4 regions of the Rossellomorea sp. KS-H15a genome follow, and region 3 is predicted to be linked to each of the others. Evidence: riboswitches for the same ligand, from Rfam matches in the RefSeq annotation. Region 3 holds a riboswitch; each other region holds the start of a gene.
The links. Region 3 has a riboswitch for cyclic di-GMP ahead of M1J35_RS01515 (hypothetical protein). Riboswitches for the same ligand answer to the same signal wherever they lie in the genome.

Region 1 (4,215 bases), 310 kb from region 3:
TCAATTCATCGTTATCTACCATTTCAATCAGCTTGCTTGGCTTTGCCATCCCGATCTTAGTCGTTCCCTTTTCGGTGTATACCGTCACTTTACAAGGCAGGAAATAGCTGACGAGCATGCTTTCTTCCAGCACCTTTTTCGCTTCGTGGGGATTACATACTTCCAGGACAACGACTTCTTCGTTAAAATCCAGCCCTTTATCCTGAAGCTTTGCGGCCAGGTCAAGATTCCACAGAACCCCGAAGCTTTCTTCTTTCAAGGCTGCCTCTACTGCTGATACGGCATCCTTCACATTCATTGAAACTTCTTTTGTGTAGTGGAACATTTTGATCCTCCTTTTTGAGTCATGGTTACTTATACCTCATAGCGTATAAAACGAAACGTCTTCTTAAAGGTCCGTCCCTCCCATTATTCCATGCCTCCGACCATTTTACCCATCATTTCTTCGTTCATGGGGCCGACGATTTTGTGCTGGATGAGGCCGTTTGTGTCGATCATGTAAGTGGTCGGGATCGTGAATGCCCGGTACTCGTCTCCGATATCCCCTTTTTCATCCATGAGAATGGGGAAAGTGAGTTCATAGCCGTCGACAAATTGCTGGACTGCCTTCTCCCCATCATCCTGTGAGGTCAAGTTGACAGCAAGGATTTCGACACTTTCTTTTTTCGCGTTTTTTTCGTAATACTGTTCCATATGGGGCATTTCCGCTTTACATGGCGGGCACCAGGTGGCCCAGAAATTCAGGATCACTTTCTTTCCCTGATAGTCGGAAAGCTTGACTTCTTCACCATCTAAAGTGGTCAAGGTAAAGTCCGGTGCACGATCCCCTTGGGTGAGCCCCTGCTTGGCATCAGTCAGATCCATGGACTCTTTGGCCAACTGGTCAGCCTCTTCTTTTGCCTTTTTTTCCTGTTGATCCTGAAACAAATTCACCAGGAAGATCCCGATCAGCAGGGCAACGATCGCCAGAGCAAAATTTCGTTTATTCAATGTTCGTTTTCCACCTTCCGTTGAAAAAGATAAGATAAACCATCACAATGAGATACGTCCAGGTGACAGTGGTAAACACAAAGCCTCCATAAATGGATTGGAATAGCAGCTGAATAAGGGTGAAAACGATCACCAATTGGATGGCCCAAGTATCGCTATCATTTTCTTTTTTCAGTAAAAATAAGATCAGTGCACCGTTGATGATGAATTGAGATACCCCTGCAAGAATATCAAATTGGAGCAAATGAAAGATAAGTTCAAAGAAAACGACTGTGCTCATCCAGGCAATGACCAGGTGAGACGTCCTACCCACCCTTTTAACGAAAATGAATAAAAGCACTGTCAGCAAGCCTAACCAATACCCCCACCTTCCACCATTGAAATAAAGGATCGTAATGGGATGTTCAATGACATTTTGAAAATCAACGAGAATGACACTCAGCTTCCAGATGACCAAAAAGTAAAAAACTCCATTTGAATACCAGTCGCTAGCCTTTCGATTCCAGAAGTAGAGGAAAAGAAAGGTCAAAATGAACGAGGCGATGATTGCTCCCCAGGTAGATGGGAATGTAAAGGTGCCTATGGTGTACCATCTTTCATCCATTCAGTTCTACACCTTTCATAGAGAAGTGTTTTTTTTCACGACGATATAGTAGACAGAAGGATGCAGATGCCCCACTGTTGTCTTGAATCCTGCTGAATTGAGCTGACGTTCAAGTTCCTCAGATGGTATACGTTCTTCTAAAGGAGGTCCCATTTCCGATTCCACCGCTTCCCAATCAAGAATCAACCAGATTCCATCGTCCTTCAGCATATCGTGAAGATCCTGAAAGACTTTGATCAGGTCCGGCACTTCATGTAAGACGAAGGCAGAAACGGCCCTATCCAATGTACTTTTGTTAAAGCTAAGGTATTCAAGAGACGACTTTACATACACGATATTATCTATGTTTTCTTCCCCAGCACGATGTTTAAGGTACTCAAGCATCTCCTGCTGCAGGTCTACCGCCTGGACCTTCGTCTCCACCTCTTTGGCAATCGGAAGGGTTAGATAGCCATTCCCGCAGCCTAGATCGGCAACGATATCCTCCTTCCTCAATTGAAGCAACTTTAATACATTATCCACTGGTAGGAGCTCTTGTCGTTCCGGGTCAAGGAGCTTTGAAGCTTTGTGATGTTCGAATAAGTGTCCGGTCATGACGTTTCCTCCGTTCGAAATATATACCCTATTATGTATTAGTATCTTAAATTTCCATCATTCAGGCAAGTGATTTACTCATAGTGTATCCCTTACCGTCATGATTACAGACGGTGATAGTGCTCTTTTCCCGGCAAAAAAGGATCCCTCTCTGAAGGATCCTTTCGTATACGACGTGAAAATATGCTACCCTGTGAAGGAATCTAAATCTTAAGCAGCTCTCAATCCTTCGAGGATGAGCATGAAGTATTTGACGGTATCTCCACCGCGTTGATTGATAATGTCAATGTCATGTAGAATCTTTTGTATCTCTTCGATTCCGACACATTCAATAAACATCTCACACACTTCTTCCGCAGAGTACTCACCAATATGAGTGTACTTCAATGCTGTGCGATTTCTTCTGCAGAAACTTCTTAATTGTCTTTTTATATCTGCTAACTCCAACATCATCATCCTTCGTACAGATTCAAATCCAACAAAAACGAACATTCCCAGAGAAAAAGCCCACCAAAAAGGCAGGCTGAATGATACTAGAAAAAGATTCGAATTAGTATTCATTGCTCCATTGTTTTCGGTAACCCGGCGATCATTATTTTAATAAAAATGGTAGACCCGTGGTTTTGCGTCCTAATCTTTCAATTAGTTTGCCTTTTTCGAAAAATCACTTGAATATTGCCATTATACTAGAAAAATAAGGATATGAAAACAGTCTTTCGTAAACAAGTTGTTGATTTACCAGTTAACAATCTTTACAAGTAGTTGGAAGAAAGAGTTCCTCCGCCTTCACTCAAAAAAGTCCCCCTTCAAAATAGAAGAGGGACTTTTAAAACTTAAAAGTTAATATATTGACGTGGGTTAACAGCATTAGCGTGTGACGCACTCCATGAACCTCTGTATAGTTCAAAGTGTAAATGCTGTCCGAAAGAGTAACCTGTGTTACCCATGTAACCGATTTTGTCACCTTTATTTACTGCTTGTCCAGTGCTCACTAATGAAGAAGACATGTGGGCATACACAGTGGTAAACATTTGACCGTTAATAGAGTGAGTGATGTACACTACGTTACCGTAGCTTGAGCTGTAATGGCTCTTGATGACATAACCATCTGCTGCTGCAGAGATTGGAACACTTCCACGTGCCGCAATGTCTGTACCGTAGTGGAAACGTCGCTCACCATTTAAGACATCCCAACCAAAGTTGGTTGTGATTGTTCCACGTGCTGGTGCTGTCCATGCTCCTGCACTTACAGGGGCACTTGGAGCTGTTTCTTCAGGAGCTACTGATGCTGATGAAGACCCGCCGCTGCTGCTTGCTGTCGCCTGCTGTTGTGCTGCTGCACGCTTCGCCGCTTCCGCTTCTGCCTGGCGCTTACGTTCGATTTCACGCTGACGGGCTAATTCTGCCAGACGTGCTTGCTCAGCCTGGATTTCACCTTCAAGCTGATGTTCCATTTTTGAAAGTTCATCGGACTCTTTCTCAAGATCGGCTTTTTCTACTTTTAATGAAGCCTGTTGAGCTTCCAGCTGCTTAAATAATTCAGCTTTTTTAGCCTTTTGACTATCAAGGTCTTTCTTCAACGATTCCAAGTTTGCTTTAGACGATTCTAGATCAGCAAGCTCCTTTTCCACTTCCGCTTGCTTCTTCTCTAATTCCTCTTGATCACGTTTCTGTTCGTCCATGATCTTTTTGTCTGCACTTACAATGGTATTCACTGCTGTGACACGGTTGATGAAGTCTCCGAAGCTTTCCGCTCCTAGTAATACGTCTAGATAATTGGCAGAGCCGCCTTTTTCCTGAATGGCACGAGCACGTTCCTTCAGAAGTTCATTTCGCTCTTCAATCTTCTTCTTTAACTCTTCAATATCCGCTTTAAGTTTATTGATCTTTGCTGTTGTTTCATCAATTTCTTTTGTTTTTTCTGCAATCTTTGTTTCTGTATCTTTTAATTTCGTACTGATTTCGGCAATCTGTGATTCAAGGTCTTTTTGTTTATTGATCGTTTGGTCGATTTGAGAATTTTTTTC
Region 2 (4,215 bases), 420 kb from region 3:
TCCCGATTAACACAGTGGTCAACGGCAGCACAAGGATCGTTAAGACAACGGCTTCGAACACCAATCTTTCAAAGATCGAGTGATCCCACCCCAACACAGGCAACCCCCAAAGGACCGGTCTTAATAAGAGATAAGCGATAAGACTTAAAGGAAGAAAGTGAATCGAATCCACCATGCGGTCAAGCCAGTTCTTCCTGCTTTCTTTCAAGTGGAAATGATAGGCGATACCAAGATAGAATCCCCCGACCACCCGCAGGGAAGCAACAATTAAAGCAAACAACAGGGTATACTTCGCCCCCACAATAAGCTGATCGAGAATACTGTAACCGAAGAAATCCGATCCCAGAATCATGTCCCCAAATGGTTTATGAGGAGGGGCACTGATGATCCGTCCCTCATCATTTTTCATAAATTGAATTTGTTTGATGGGCTCTTCTTTCAATGTTGAATAAAGGAAGCTGACCGCGATCAAACCAAATATCACCGTGAACCCGGTGGCGAATTTGCCATTATGCATATGCTGCCACCACAGCCTGCGTATGGTCGATAGAAAGCCCCATATCTTCCATTCAGTCCATTTCGTTTTATCCCGTTTATATTTCGCGTGATCCTCACTGCTCTCATGATTGATCCACAGGTAAACACCTTGGTACACGATGAAAAAAGGGGTGTAGATCATAATCAATGAGATCGCAATGACCATCGGCCTGAAATCCTGTATGATATAATAGGTGATTCCTCTCATGTTAAAAATGGTTTCAATGATGAATAAACTCGATAGCATCCCCCAAATGATCAGCTTTCCATGATAGAAAAGACTTGGTGAGATATTTTTCAAAACATGTGAAAAGAGGATCCGCCCTTTCGACATCCCCTTACTCTGGGCAAATTCAATGTGAGGCTTCAATAACTCTTCTTCCATAATGAAAATGAGGATCCGGAAAAAAGAGATCATCGGGATGATCGACAGCGTAATCATCGGGGCAAGAAAGATCTTCTCCTCCCCGAACTCGGTAAAATTCATCAGTTCCACACCGAAATATTTAAATACATAGACAATCATCAACTGGAGCATGAACGCAAACATTAAATCAGGCACCGTCTCCAAGAGATTCAATGCTTTCTTAAGAACCGATGTGATCGGTCGGGGTAAAAAGACGGTGAAAACGGTAAGAATAAAGGCAATACCAAGCCCTATGCCCAATGCTCCCCCAATAATCTGCAGTGAATACAGGTATGGTCCCCAAAGCATATCGAGGAAATTGACGGTAATCCCTTTATATGAATAACTCCAATTGGCCCCATCCATGAAAACAAAGATGAACTTGATGAACTCCTCCAAGTAGCCAACAACATTATACAGCCCTCTTTCCTTGAACACTTCCGGGGCAATACTCACGGCCAGGATCCCAATTAGACCGAGAATATAATAAAAGATGAACCTGATTGGAAACTTGAGATATTTCATATATTGAATCCCCTTTTATTCTCTTTTTCCTCAGTTTAATAGAAATGTTAAAATTTTTCAATTTTATTTCAAATCTGACAATTCGGTAACAAAAAGAGTGACCCCGCTATGTCAGAGTCACTCTCACCTTCTAAGCCAATAACCGGCTCGGCTTTCCTAAATAAAAGCCCTGTCCAATCGTTATCCCGATTTCCCTTGCCACCTGCATATCCTGTTTTGTTTCGATCCCCTCTAACACAATCAACGTATCACTTCCGTAGAATTGGCTGAAAAAAGAGAGGAACCGCTGTTTCTTTTCATCCTGTGCCAAATTCATGGCGAAATAGCGGTCAAGCTTGATGATTTCCGGTTCATATTCAATGGATTTCTTGATGGAAGACGTCCCCTGCCCGAAATCATCAATCGCATACCAGACACCATATTGCTTCAGTTCCTTCAAAGACTCTTTCAACAACGGATTCTGCCAAAGCTCTTCCGCACTGGACTCATTAATTTCAAGCACAAGACGGCCCTTCATGTCAGAATGGCGGTCCATAAGATCGGAAAAATAGGTGTGAAAGCTCGGGTGCAAAATCGTGGTGATATAAATATTGAGAAACAGTTTACAGTCCCCGATCCCGTTTTCCGAAAAACTTTCAAGTGCCTTTGAAATGGACAACGTATCCAGTTTGTACAAGATATTGGCCTTCATGGCCGATTGAAATACACTTTCGGGATTTTCATTATACTTATTTCGCAAAAGACCCTCATAAGCATAGAGGGTTCGATGTTCACCCATATCATATAATGGCTGAAAATCATGGTAGATAAAGTCGTCTTGGAAAATAGTAAAGATGTTCATAGGACCCCTATACTCTCTCTTTAGTTTTTGGTCTTACCCACAAAAAAACCACACAAAAACGCATTATCCGCGTTCGCATGTGGTCGGTTGCGCTACTGGCTCCCCTAAATGTAAGCGCCCATCTATCATTTAGGTTCAAAGCCCCCAGTCGAATGGTCAGCTTATAAAGATATTTGTCTTATAAGAAAAATATACCACATAACTAGTACTTATGGGGTGTATTTTCCATAAATTATTTGAAAATTCATAAAGAAAGACTATCTTGAAACAAATGGATTGCCACTAACCCAGAATCTCCATGGATAATCCCTGGCTTCCCCTGTGTTATCAATCCCAATTCGTTTCCCGGCGGAAATGTTTTCAGGTTGATACCCTTCTGTAATCATGAGCGGCGGTTGTAAATAACTCCCCCCATAATCCTCCATGGTAATGCCCAGAGCCTTCGTCAACTTTCCCGGCCCATTGGTCCAATTCTTCTTCACATGACCGGGGCGCCTCGCTTCCATAAGCTCCTGTCCATGAAGAGGCTCTACGGCTCTGATGAGGATCGCTTCAGGCTTCTCCCTTTCTCCGCTCACTACGTTTACGAGGCAGTGAGTATGCATGACGTATGTATAAATGCGGCCAGCTTCATGGAACATCACTTCCGTCCGCTTTGTGCGCCTGTTTCCGTAACTGTGGGCGGCCCTGTCGATCGGCCCCATATAGGCTTCTGTTTCTACAATATAACCTGAAGCGATCCCTTCTTCGGTTTCTTTCACTAACACGCACCCCAACAGAGCTTTGGCAAGCTCCAGCGTCGGCTGCTCGTAAAAGGTTGGGGGCATAGGTGTTCCTTCCATGATTTCACTTCCTTATCTGCATTGTCTAATCTATTTGTACCCTACCTTTGCCTATTTAAATCAAGCATCCACGATTGTAGTAGATTCCACGCCTCGATATTTCAATTCCGGCAACCCTACGCCTCTGGTCCCATTCAAAAATAATCCTATGGCTCATTGTCGTAGTCTCTCCACTGCATTAAAATAAATGTATCAATTGGAAAATCAAACCAAAGCGAGGGATTGAAATGAAAAACGCATTTGCCGTCATGATTGCACTGCTTGCATTGGGGACGCTCTATGTCATCCTAAATGACAATACATCACTGTTTGCAAAAGAAAGTCAGTCAGGAGAACGGATTGAAGTCACGAATAATATCAAACATATCGACCTGGACTTGGAAAACAGCGACACAGAAGTCATACCAACTGACAAGAATGAAGTACAGGTCGATATAGAGGGAAAAGGGACAATGACATTGGCGGTGAACGGAGAAACGATTGACGTAGCGGTCAAGCATAAATGGTATCAATGGATTGGATTCAACCGCAAATCAAACGTTACGGTCTATGTTCCGAAAGAATATAGTAACAGCATGGAAATCGATATTGGCGCCGGCAATTTTGTGATGGCTGGAGAATCTGATTCAAAGAAATGGAAGCTCGATGAACTGTCCATTGACATGGGATCTGGGAATATGCAGCTTAAAAACATCGAGACAAATGTGTTCGAACATGATGGCTCTTCAGGGGACCTGGTCGCAAGCGGTCTCACTACAAAGGATGGAAGAGTGGATATCAGTTCGGGGGATGTAGAATTATCAAACTTTGAAGGTCCCCTTGAAGGCGACTTATCCTCAGGGGAATTAACGGTCACCATGGACTCCTTAAAGGGAGACATGACATTCGATGTCAGCTCAGGGGGAGTGGAGCTTGATCTACCGGAGAAAGCAAGCTTTAAACTGAAGGGGCAGGCGAGCAGCGGGGATATTTCCTGCAATCTTCCTCTAAAAAATCAAAAGGTAGAAGACGGGGATATTTCAGGGGTCTCAGGCTCCGGGAAAAATACCATTGATGTTTCAGTG
Region 3 (4,215 bases):
ATGGATAGGAAGACATGGTGTCCTGGAAGCAGTTCGTTTTTTGTGTCCTGCAGTTTGATTTCTACAGGGTACAGACTGTCGGTTTGGATGTGAGGATCGTTCTTTGGCAAGGTTGCTACCCGGGTAACGATTCCTTTTTGGGTCTTTTTCTCAACATCCGATTGAACGGTTGCGCTCATGTTTTCATCGACTTTGACGATTTCTTTTTCCGTCAGTTCGGTTGTGACGACGGTGGACTGCGATGCGATCGTGATCAATGGATTGTCGATCGCATGGGAAAGGTCCTTAATGGTTCCGTCCACGCTGCTTTGGACGGTCAGGGTCGTTTCGTATGATTCGATATCCTTGATTTGGCGCTCAAGATTGTCGATTTGGCTTTCAAGGCGATCGATTTCCAATTCTTTTGCGGCAATCTCTTTTTTCAGATCATATTCCGATTGAAGGGCACTGGCGTCGATCGGTATTTCTTTATCATCCGTTGAGCCTGATGGAAGGGATGATTCCAGTCGCTTCAGGTCGGAAATATTATCTTCGATGCTGTCGATCTCGTCTTCGAGCTGATCAGCTTCTGATTCCAGTACGCTCTTTTGCTGAGATTGATCGGTTACTTCGTATTCATAGAGGGGAGTTCCCGATTTGATCTGATCCCCTTCCTTGACGAGGAATTTTTTGAAGGAACCGAATTCATCGTTAAAATAGATGTAGTTTTCTTCTTCGGAAGCGACGACTCCTGCTTTCGGCATTTCTTTGGCGAGAGACCCTTTGTTGACGGGTTCCCATTCGGCGACGCGGACCTCCCGGTCGACTTTACTGTCCGCTTTTTCAATGAGATAGGTATTGGCACCTATAAAAAGGAGCGACACAGTGAGGGTGGTGTATATTATGGTTCGTTTATGCATGATTGTTCACAGCCTTTAAATAGTTAGATTAGAGTGGATAAATCCAGGAATGCCAGAAATGCAGTAGCAGCCCAGAATAGTAGATTTGTTAATAAAATCACGAGCCAGATGAGCCAGTTTTTTTGCTGGGTGAGTCTCTTGACTCCTTTATATTGAATATAGAAAACCCATATCTTAAAGAGGGAGAAACAGCCCAGGAAATAGATGACCCATGGTTTAGCGGTTATGTATTGAGCGATGACTCCGAGTGATAGAGGCGATGAGAACCAATCAAGTGAAAGGAAAATGGATAAAGGAATGTACGTTAGTCTTTCAATTAATAAAATGATAAGAACTAGGCTTTGCGTGATGACGAGCTTGCGATATTCCCCTTCGTCTGAAATCGTCCAGAAAATCAGGGCTGGTACAAACAGGATCACCGCCGCATATAATATTCCAGAAATGATTCTACCTAATAAAAATAAGAACTTTTCCATCTCGAATGTGAAAGGTGAAAGTTTCGTCAGTTCCTTTGATAGAGGATCCATTCCGATTCCAAAGGAAGATATGAGGCCAAAGACAAGGGCAGACAATAGGAAAACAAGGAATATCTTTTGTTTATATCCTCTTAATACTTCCGTTTCTTTCAATTGATAAAAGAAGTAGGATGGTTGTCTTAATCCCCGGATGAGTTTAACTTCTTTATGCATATATGGTTGCCTCCAACTAGTTTAGATTACTTCTCTTATTCTATCGAAAAACCCCGAAACTTTCCATAAATTGTAGAATGAAAGTTTATAAAATTAAAAAAGCGCCTCAGGACGCTTTTACATGTTGTACGTTAAAAATGTTGTGCCCGCTATAAGCGCGACAGTAAAAACAAATAAACCTATGTACATCCACATTTTTCGAGCTTTCTTTTTCACTACTATTTCTTCGGGTGTCAAAAACGACAAAATAATCCCTCCTTGGTTTGGTAGCTGGCTGGCATGTAATAGCCCCTTTAGCTTTGCGTCATCACCTTTCGATGATTTTGCCACTTTTCAAGACCATACCACTATTATATCGACAAGAGGGTAGAGTAGTTGAATAGGTATATAGTCATTTTTTAAGATAATTCTCAATAAATTTTATCTTCCATTTAGTGGTTTTTTCTGGTAATATAGCATAAAATTGATGTTTGAAAAACCGTCTAATAGTGTAATAAAGTGATATAAACTGTTTAATGATGTAGGAGGTTGTCATTTTGAAAGGAAATGTGAACGGCGATCAGCATATTCTGAACGTGATCCAAAAAGCGTTCGACAAAGGTCAACAAGGAAACATGGACACCAACACAATGATTCACTGGCTCAAACAAGAACTCCAATCAGGATACACCATAGATGCAAACCAAAAAGCGCTCTAGACCCCCAACCCGGGAATCTAGGCGCTTTTTTTGGTGGAGGGACCTGTCTCAACATATAGAGGGACGGACCTCGCTTTTATGAGGAGATGGGAGCGGAAATCCCGGTATAACAGGGTTTAAGTTGCGGATAGTGAGGTCCGTCCCTCCCACAGGATTCTACCAGCCCTTCATCGTCTGATAAAAGTGGTTGACGTGTGCGATGAATTTTTCTTTGCGCTTGTCTGTGAAGTAGGAGAGGGATGACAGGGTTCGCTTGAATTTGGGATGCTCCCCGAGGGTTTTCAGGATTTCTTTTGTTTCTTCGTCTTCAAAGGTTTCTCTCAGAATCATGGGATCGTGACTCTGTCCAAGGCTGTCGCTTTCCTCGCCATACATGATCCGGTTCATTTCATGGGTCGGGATTTTATAGACTTCCTTAAAGGTAAGCAGCATCTTGTAAGGGATGTCCCTTGCACCAGTTTCATAGTTTGATAGTGCGCCCTGACTGATATTCAGGCGAAGGGCGGCTTCTCTCTGGGTAAGCTCCAATACATCATTGCCGTAATGCTGTAATTCTACATGTAGCTCCATTGTTTTCACCGACTATCCCTTTTTTCTTCAAGATAAAGCTTTTATGTAGAGGTATTAGGAAATTACACGTTTTGAAATCGTTATTTTGATTACGATTCGAGATAATTTGGAAAAGGTATACAAAATTACAGTAAAACGTATTAAAATGTAAATATAATTGTAATTTTGTCGAATTGGGGGAAAAGGTGGAGATGGAATGGGGGAACAACCAAGAGGGAGAGTGGCCAATCTTTCAACGAGGGGCGAAAAGAGAGTCATCACATGGATCCAGATGAAACCGGAGTCGAATCTGATATTCAGTACGAAACATCTTGGAAAACAGCGAGTCATCTACTACACACATAACAGCATCACCAACCTTGACGGCCACAGAAGAGAGAGATAGAAGGAGGGACGGACCTCTCTACCCATTTCGTTCACAGAGTTTCGTGAATGAATGGAGGTCCGTCCCTCAATAAAAAAGAGGATTTTACGTATTTGTGTCGAATAGGTTTAGTGTAAGAATATGAGATTTAAGAGAAGGAGTGATGATATGGTTCGAACGCCTCGGAATTGGAGTCCGGGAACGACTTATCATGTGACGGCGAGGGGGAACCGTAAGCAGGATCTGTTTCATGATGATGAAGACCGCAGGAAGTATATAACGTATTTGCAGGAAACGAAAGAAAAGTACCCATTCACCACCCACGCCTACTGTTTGATGTCCAACCACATCCATCTGCTGCTTGAAACCCACGAAGTTCCACTTGAGAGATTCATCCGTATCCTCCATACCCGCTACGCCGTTTATTTCAACAAGAAATATGATTATGTCGGTCATGTGTTCCAAGGGCGGTATGGATCGACCAAGATTGATACGCCATCGTATTTCATTAAAGCGAGCAGGTATATCCACCACAATCCTGTTGAAGCGAAACTCACCATCCACCCCGAGACATACCCCTGGAGCAGTTATCCTTTTTACATCCATTCCATTGATAACCCCTTGCTTTCCAAGGAACGCACGCTCAATTATTTTCCCGCACCACAAATAAGTCGATATAAGGAATATGTAGAGAAAGAAGTACAACACGAAGAACCATATGAAAACCCAATTAAAAAATGAAAAAAGTAAAATATTTTTGGAAAAATATAGAGGGTTTTGAATATTGGTGTCGAAATTCATAAACAGTAGGACAAAATTCCTATTCTGAGGAGGAGGAAAGTATGAGTAAAGAATTTCTTTTAATATTGGAGGATTTTCACGTTTCCAAGAGAATCGTCAAGAAAACAAGAAAACATTTAGTCGTTTTTCAAGGGCAGCATTATTACAATAAATTGGTCGTGGTGAATCGTCCGCCGGGATTTTCTCATGCGCTT
Region 4 (4,215 bases), 1.3 Mb from region 3:
TCGTTTCACCGGCTCCACGGTTGGCAAGTCCCGACCCGCCACCTTGACGGCCCAGTGATTCCCTGCGTCCAACCAGACGGGGAAGCATGTATTGCAGCTGTGCCACCTCGACTTGCAACTGAGCTTCACGGGTTTTCGCCCGTTCTGCAAAGATATCGAGAATCAGCATCGTTCTGTCCATCACCCGGACATCAAGCTTTTCTTCGAGGACCCGGATCTGAGAAGGCGCAAGTTCATCGTTTGTAATCAGAACATCCGCTTCCCACTCTTCTATGAGCGGCAGCAGTTCGTCAATCTTCCCTTTTCCGATATAATGCACATGATTCGGCCGGGGCAGGTTCTGAGTCAGTTCCCCCACGACATCGATTTGCCTGGCATCGGCCAATCCTTTCAACTCTAACATCGAATACTCAAAGTCATTGTTTTTATCCTTCGTATTAACGCCTATGGCGATCGCTTTTAATCTTTCTTCCATTACATAGTCACTTCCTGTTTGTTTATTTTGGTCATATGGTGCAGAAAAAAACACAGGCCTCCGCCTGTGCTTTTTGTAAATGGATTTGAATATACCAATGGCGCAAGAAGAAGACCGCATTTTCCCCCTGCATGTTTTTCAATAAAAAAACACACTATAGCGCCTCTCGGTACGTATTCAATTCTATTTTTAAGAGAGTGCCATGCGCACTCCCTTCACCTTCATTTCACGTTAAATGAAGAATTCCTTTAAAAATAGTCAGACCAATCCCATTTACCCTGCACACAGGCAGAGCCTTTGAACATATTCAATTAAGCGTTCAAATTGCGGATACGTAGTCTGATCAAAATCAAAAGGAAAACCTCCATTTCTCATAAGTTACCCCCATTCTACCACACCCCGTGATGGATGGGAAGATATGGTTTGAGGGACGGACCTCCAAAACCATTAATTATGGATCCTCCAATGGATATTTTGAGGTCCGTCCCTCACCACGTTACCCGACTAAAGAAAAGAACCCCCAATCCTTCACCTTTTCCGATGAATTCACAACCGGATCGGGGGAAATTGGAGGTCCGTCCCTCAAGCTTACAGGATATCTTTGAAGTCCCGCGCCTGTAGGTCGAGGCGTCGGGCTGCACGGCCGATTTCTTTGAAGGCCAGGACGGCGTGTTCGTTGAGGCCCTGGTTGTTTGAAATGCCTGATTGTGACCGGATTGTTCCTTCATTGATTTTTTTGATTTCGCCTGTGATTCCTTCCACATGGGCGTTCACTTCCTGAATGGAATCCTGGACCCTTGTGGCAAGCTTTCTCACTTCACCTGCTACCACATTGAATCCTCTTCCATGTTCTCCGGCACGTGCCGCTTCAATGGCGGCATTCAGTGCAAGAAGATTGGTTTGAGTCGCAATCTCCCTGATCGTCTTGACAATATTCCCGATCGAATGTGCCTGCAGAGTAAGAGACTCCAAGGTTTTCATATTTTCATTTGAGTCCTCGACCAGTTTCCCGGTGGCAATAGCCGCTTCTTCACTTCTTGTTATCCCCTGCTCAGCTTTTTCACTTAGCTCTTCAGACATCTTCTGTAATTCAGAGGCAACCTTTCCAATCGTTGTTTCCCGTTCTGTAATATCCGTCGCGATCTTTACAACACCTTCAAGTTTTCCTTCTTCACTATATACCGGTGTATATGTAGCCTCCAACCAAAGAAGTTTCCCGGTCTTCGTGACCCGCTGAATTTTCTCCTGAAAGCTTTTCCCATTCCTTAAATCCCGCCACAACTTCTTATAATCCAGACTGCCGGCAAACTCCGTTGTACAAAATGTCTGATGGTGCATCCCAATCATTTCTTCTATATCATATTCCATCGTCCTTGCAAAATTCCCATTCACCCAGAGCACATTTCCGTTCCCATCGAATTCTATCATAGCAAGCGATTCTTCAATGGCTGCAAGTATAGCAGACTCCTTAAATACTTGAGTACTATTTCTTGATTTGGTTTTCAGCACTTCGCAACACTTCCTCTTTCTCAAAAAAATTAGTAGAGACAAAACAAATATGTACCAAAGAGATAGTAGTCGTTTTATGGAGGCTCTCCGCTTGGCAATGTGCTGGCCGGTTGCGCCACTCGCTCCTATTCACAAACAGCGCCCATTTCACCAGTGAATGATCTTCGCTTCCAACTCATATATTTGTAAGACTATCCTACTAGTTAGACCTCCATTTAACAACTATTATCCTCTGAATTTTATAAATTCTCTTCCGTTATTCAAACAAAAAAAGACCCCCACCCCACATACAACCTTTGATGCAAAGGCTGCCGTAAGATTGGAGGTCCGTCCCTCATATTATTCTGTACCCTTTCTCCACTCTTCTTCCTCGATCAACATTTTACCCGGCCAAGTGTAAGCCATGATGCCTCCGTCTGCTGTGATGTCTTCACCTGTCACGTAGGAGCTGTCGTCCGATGCGAGGAACAGGGCCACCGTCGCCATTTCTTCCGGTCTTCCCAAACGGCCCATCGGTGTGATCCACTTATTGGCCTCCCTGAATTCCTCACCCATCTTTTCCTGTTTGCTCCCGACGAGATCGTCAATCAGTGGGGTCTCGATTGTTCCGGGTGAGAGGGAATTCACTCGGATGCCATGTCTCGCATAATCAATGGCCATGGCTTTCGTAAAGTTGATGATTCCACCCTTTGCCGCATTGTAGCCAGACCGGTCCAGATCTGCCGCATGGCCGGACATGGACGCCGTATTGATAATGGATCCGCCATTTTCAAGCATAAGTGGGATTAGATACTTGCTGCATAAAAAAGTCCCTCGCAAATCGACTGCGATGATCCGATCAAATAGTTCCACAGGATATTCATGCACCTTACCACCCTGTTCATCGACCCCGGCGTTGTTAAAGAGGACATCGATCACACCAAATTTCTCCTTTATCTTTTCAGCAAGCGACGTGACACTTTCCTCACTGGAAACATCGAGATGGAATGCTTCTGCCTTTCCACCATCGCTTCTGATCCCATCGACTGTCTTATTCATTTCCTTTTCATTAATATCTGCACAAACCACCGTCGCACCTTCACGGGCGAACACTTTGGCAGTCGCTGCCCCGATCCCAGTGGCAGCTCCTGTAATCACCGCGACCTTATCTTCTAGCCTTCTCATAAAGTAATACCTCCTTGAAATATCTCATGGATAGTATTTTCCCCTTATGTGAAATAGTAAACATAGAGAGGGACGGACCTCCACAGGGCCTGTTTCATCTTCGAATGAAAGGCATTTGGAGGTCCGTCCCTATTAAAAGAACTTAGATTAACATCCCAAAGTACTGCAAACGGCGTTTTTCAACACAGATACCAGATTGCTGTTTGGAGCCAAGATCGATACCAACAACCAAGCAACAAGTAATAATACGGCAATCAGAAAGGTGACAAGTCCTAAAGACATCTAAAATCCCCCCTTTCTTTTTATAACTCTAGTAAGTGAGCTCTCTTACAAGGTTATTCTATGAAAAAATGATAGAGTTGGACCGGCAATTATAATAGAAAAGAAAAAAAGGGCCATACCCCCGTCTTAACAAAACCTTCACAAATAATGGGTATTTCGTGTGATTGAGAACACTTTCACATGGGTATACACTATACTGGAATGAACATTCATTCCGCATTACCGTTATGAAAGGCTGAATTGGTATGTCAATGGCATTAAATAAGCGGGACAGCATTGTAGCGAGTTCACTGGCTCTATTTGCAGAACGGGGTTATGACGCCACGACGATTCCCATGATTGCCTCGTCCGCAGGCGTGGGAGCAGGAACGATCTATCGCTATTTTGAAAATAAAGAAGTCCTTGGGAATACGATTTTTCAAGAATATGTGAAAATTTTTACTGAAACAGTGGAAAATGATTTCCCGTATGAGAAGTCGATACGGAATCAATTTCATCATATTTTCCAATCGATGATTCAATTTACAAAAGAACAGAGCCAGGCGCTCTACTTCATCAGGACACACAGCAGCGCCCACTTCCTCAACGAGGAAAGTCACACATGCTTCGAAGAACTGTTGAATCTATTTAAATGCTTCTTCGATTCTGGAAAAGAGAAGAAGATCATCAAGAATCTGCCTTCCACGGCTTTGATCGCCATCCTTTATGGTGCCTTTCTCGAACTTCAGCGACTTGTCCGGATCGGAGAATTGGAGCCTGATACCTCTATGCTTACTGATGTAGAG

Region 1: linked by a shared signal. The riboswitch ahead of M1J35_RS00115 (hypothetical protein) and the one ahead of M1J35_RS01515 (hypothetical protein) in region 3 are both predicted to bind cyclic di-GMP.
Region 2: linked by a shared signal. The riboswitch ahead of M1J35_RS03780 (EAL domain-containing protein) and the one ahead of M1J35_RS01515 (hypothetical protein) in region 3 are both predicted to bind cyclic di-GMP.
Region 4: linked by a shared signal. The riboswitch ahead of M1J35_RS22755 (methyl-accepting chemotaxis protein) and the one ahead of M1J35_RS01515 (hypothetical protein) in region 3 are both predicted to bind cyclic di-GMP.

What each region holds. Positions count from the first base shown of each region.
Region 1 covers NZ_CP096886.1:22,070-26,284, forward strand. Annotated here, with positions in the region: gene M1J35_RS00095 (DUF302 domain-containing protein) at 1-325, opposite strand, end outside; gene M1J35_RS00100 (redoxin domain-containing protein) at 409-990, opposite strand; gene M1J35_RS00105 (hypothetical protein) at 983-1,594, opposite strand; gene M1J35_RS00110 (class I SAM-dependent methyltransferase) at 1,610-2,188, opposite strand; gene M1J35_RS00115 (hypothetical protein) at 2,399-2,644, opposite strand; cyclic di-GMP riboswitch class I at 2,762-2,850, opposite strand; gene M1J35_RS00120 (murein hydrolase activator EnvC family protein) at 3,022-4,215, opposite strand, start outside.
Region 2 covers NZ_CP096886.1:748,078-752,292, reverse strand. Annotated here, with positions in the region: gene M1J35_RS03785 (ABC transporter permease subunit) at 1-1,468, opposite strand, end outside; gene M1J35_RS03780 (EAL domain-containing protein) at 1,599-2,309, opposite strand; cyclic di-GMP riboswitch class II at 2,382-2,462, opposite strand; gene M1J35_RS03775 (DNA-3-methyladenine glycosylase) at 2,567-3,151, opposite strand; gene M1J35_RS03770 (DUF4097 domain-containing protein) at 3,379-4,215, shown strand, end outside.
Region 3 covers NZ_CP096886.1:332,184-336,398, reverse strand. Annotated here, with positions in the region: gene M1J35_RS01520 (efflux RND transporter periplasmic adaptor subunit) at 1-899, opposite strand, end outside; gene M1J35_RS01515 (hypothetical protein) at 923-1,588, opposite strand; cyclic di-GMP riboswitch class I at 1,851-1,926, opposite strand; gene M1J35_RS01510 (hypothetical protein) at 2,125-2,286, shown strand; gene M1J35_RS01505 (helix-turn-helix domain-containing protein) at 2,443-2,856, opposite strand; gene M1J35_RS01500 (hypothetical protein) at 3,053-3,241, shown strand; gene M1J35_RS01495 (transposase) at 3,389-3,961, shown strand; gene M1J35_RS01490 (hypothetical protein) at 4,063-4,215, shown strand, end outside.
Region 4 covers NZ_CP096886.1:1,619,212-1,623,426, reverse strand. Annotated here, with positions in the region: gene hflX (GTPase HflX) at 1-475, opposite strand, end outside; gene M1J35_RS22755 (methyl-accepting chemotaxis protein) at 1,064-1,984, opposite strand; cyclic di-GMP riboswitch class II at 2,080-2,165, opposite strand; gene M1J35_RS08330 (SDR family oxidoreductase) at 2,324-3,148, opposite strand; gene M1J35_RS22690 (hypothetical protein) at 3,296-3,430, opposite strand; gene M1J35_RS08325 (TetR/AcrR family transcriptional regulator) at 3,676-4,215, shown strand, end outside.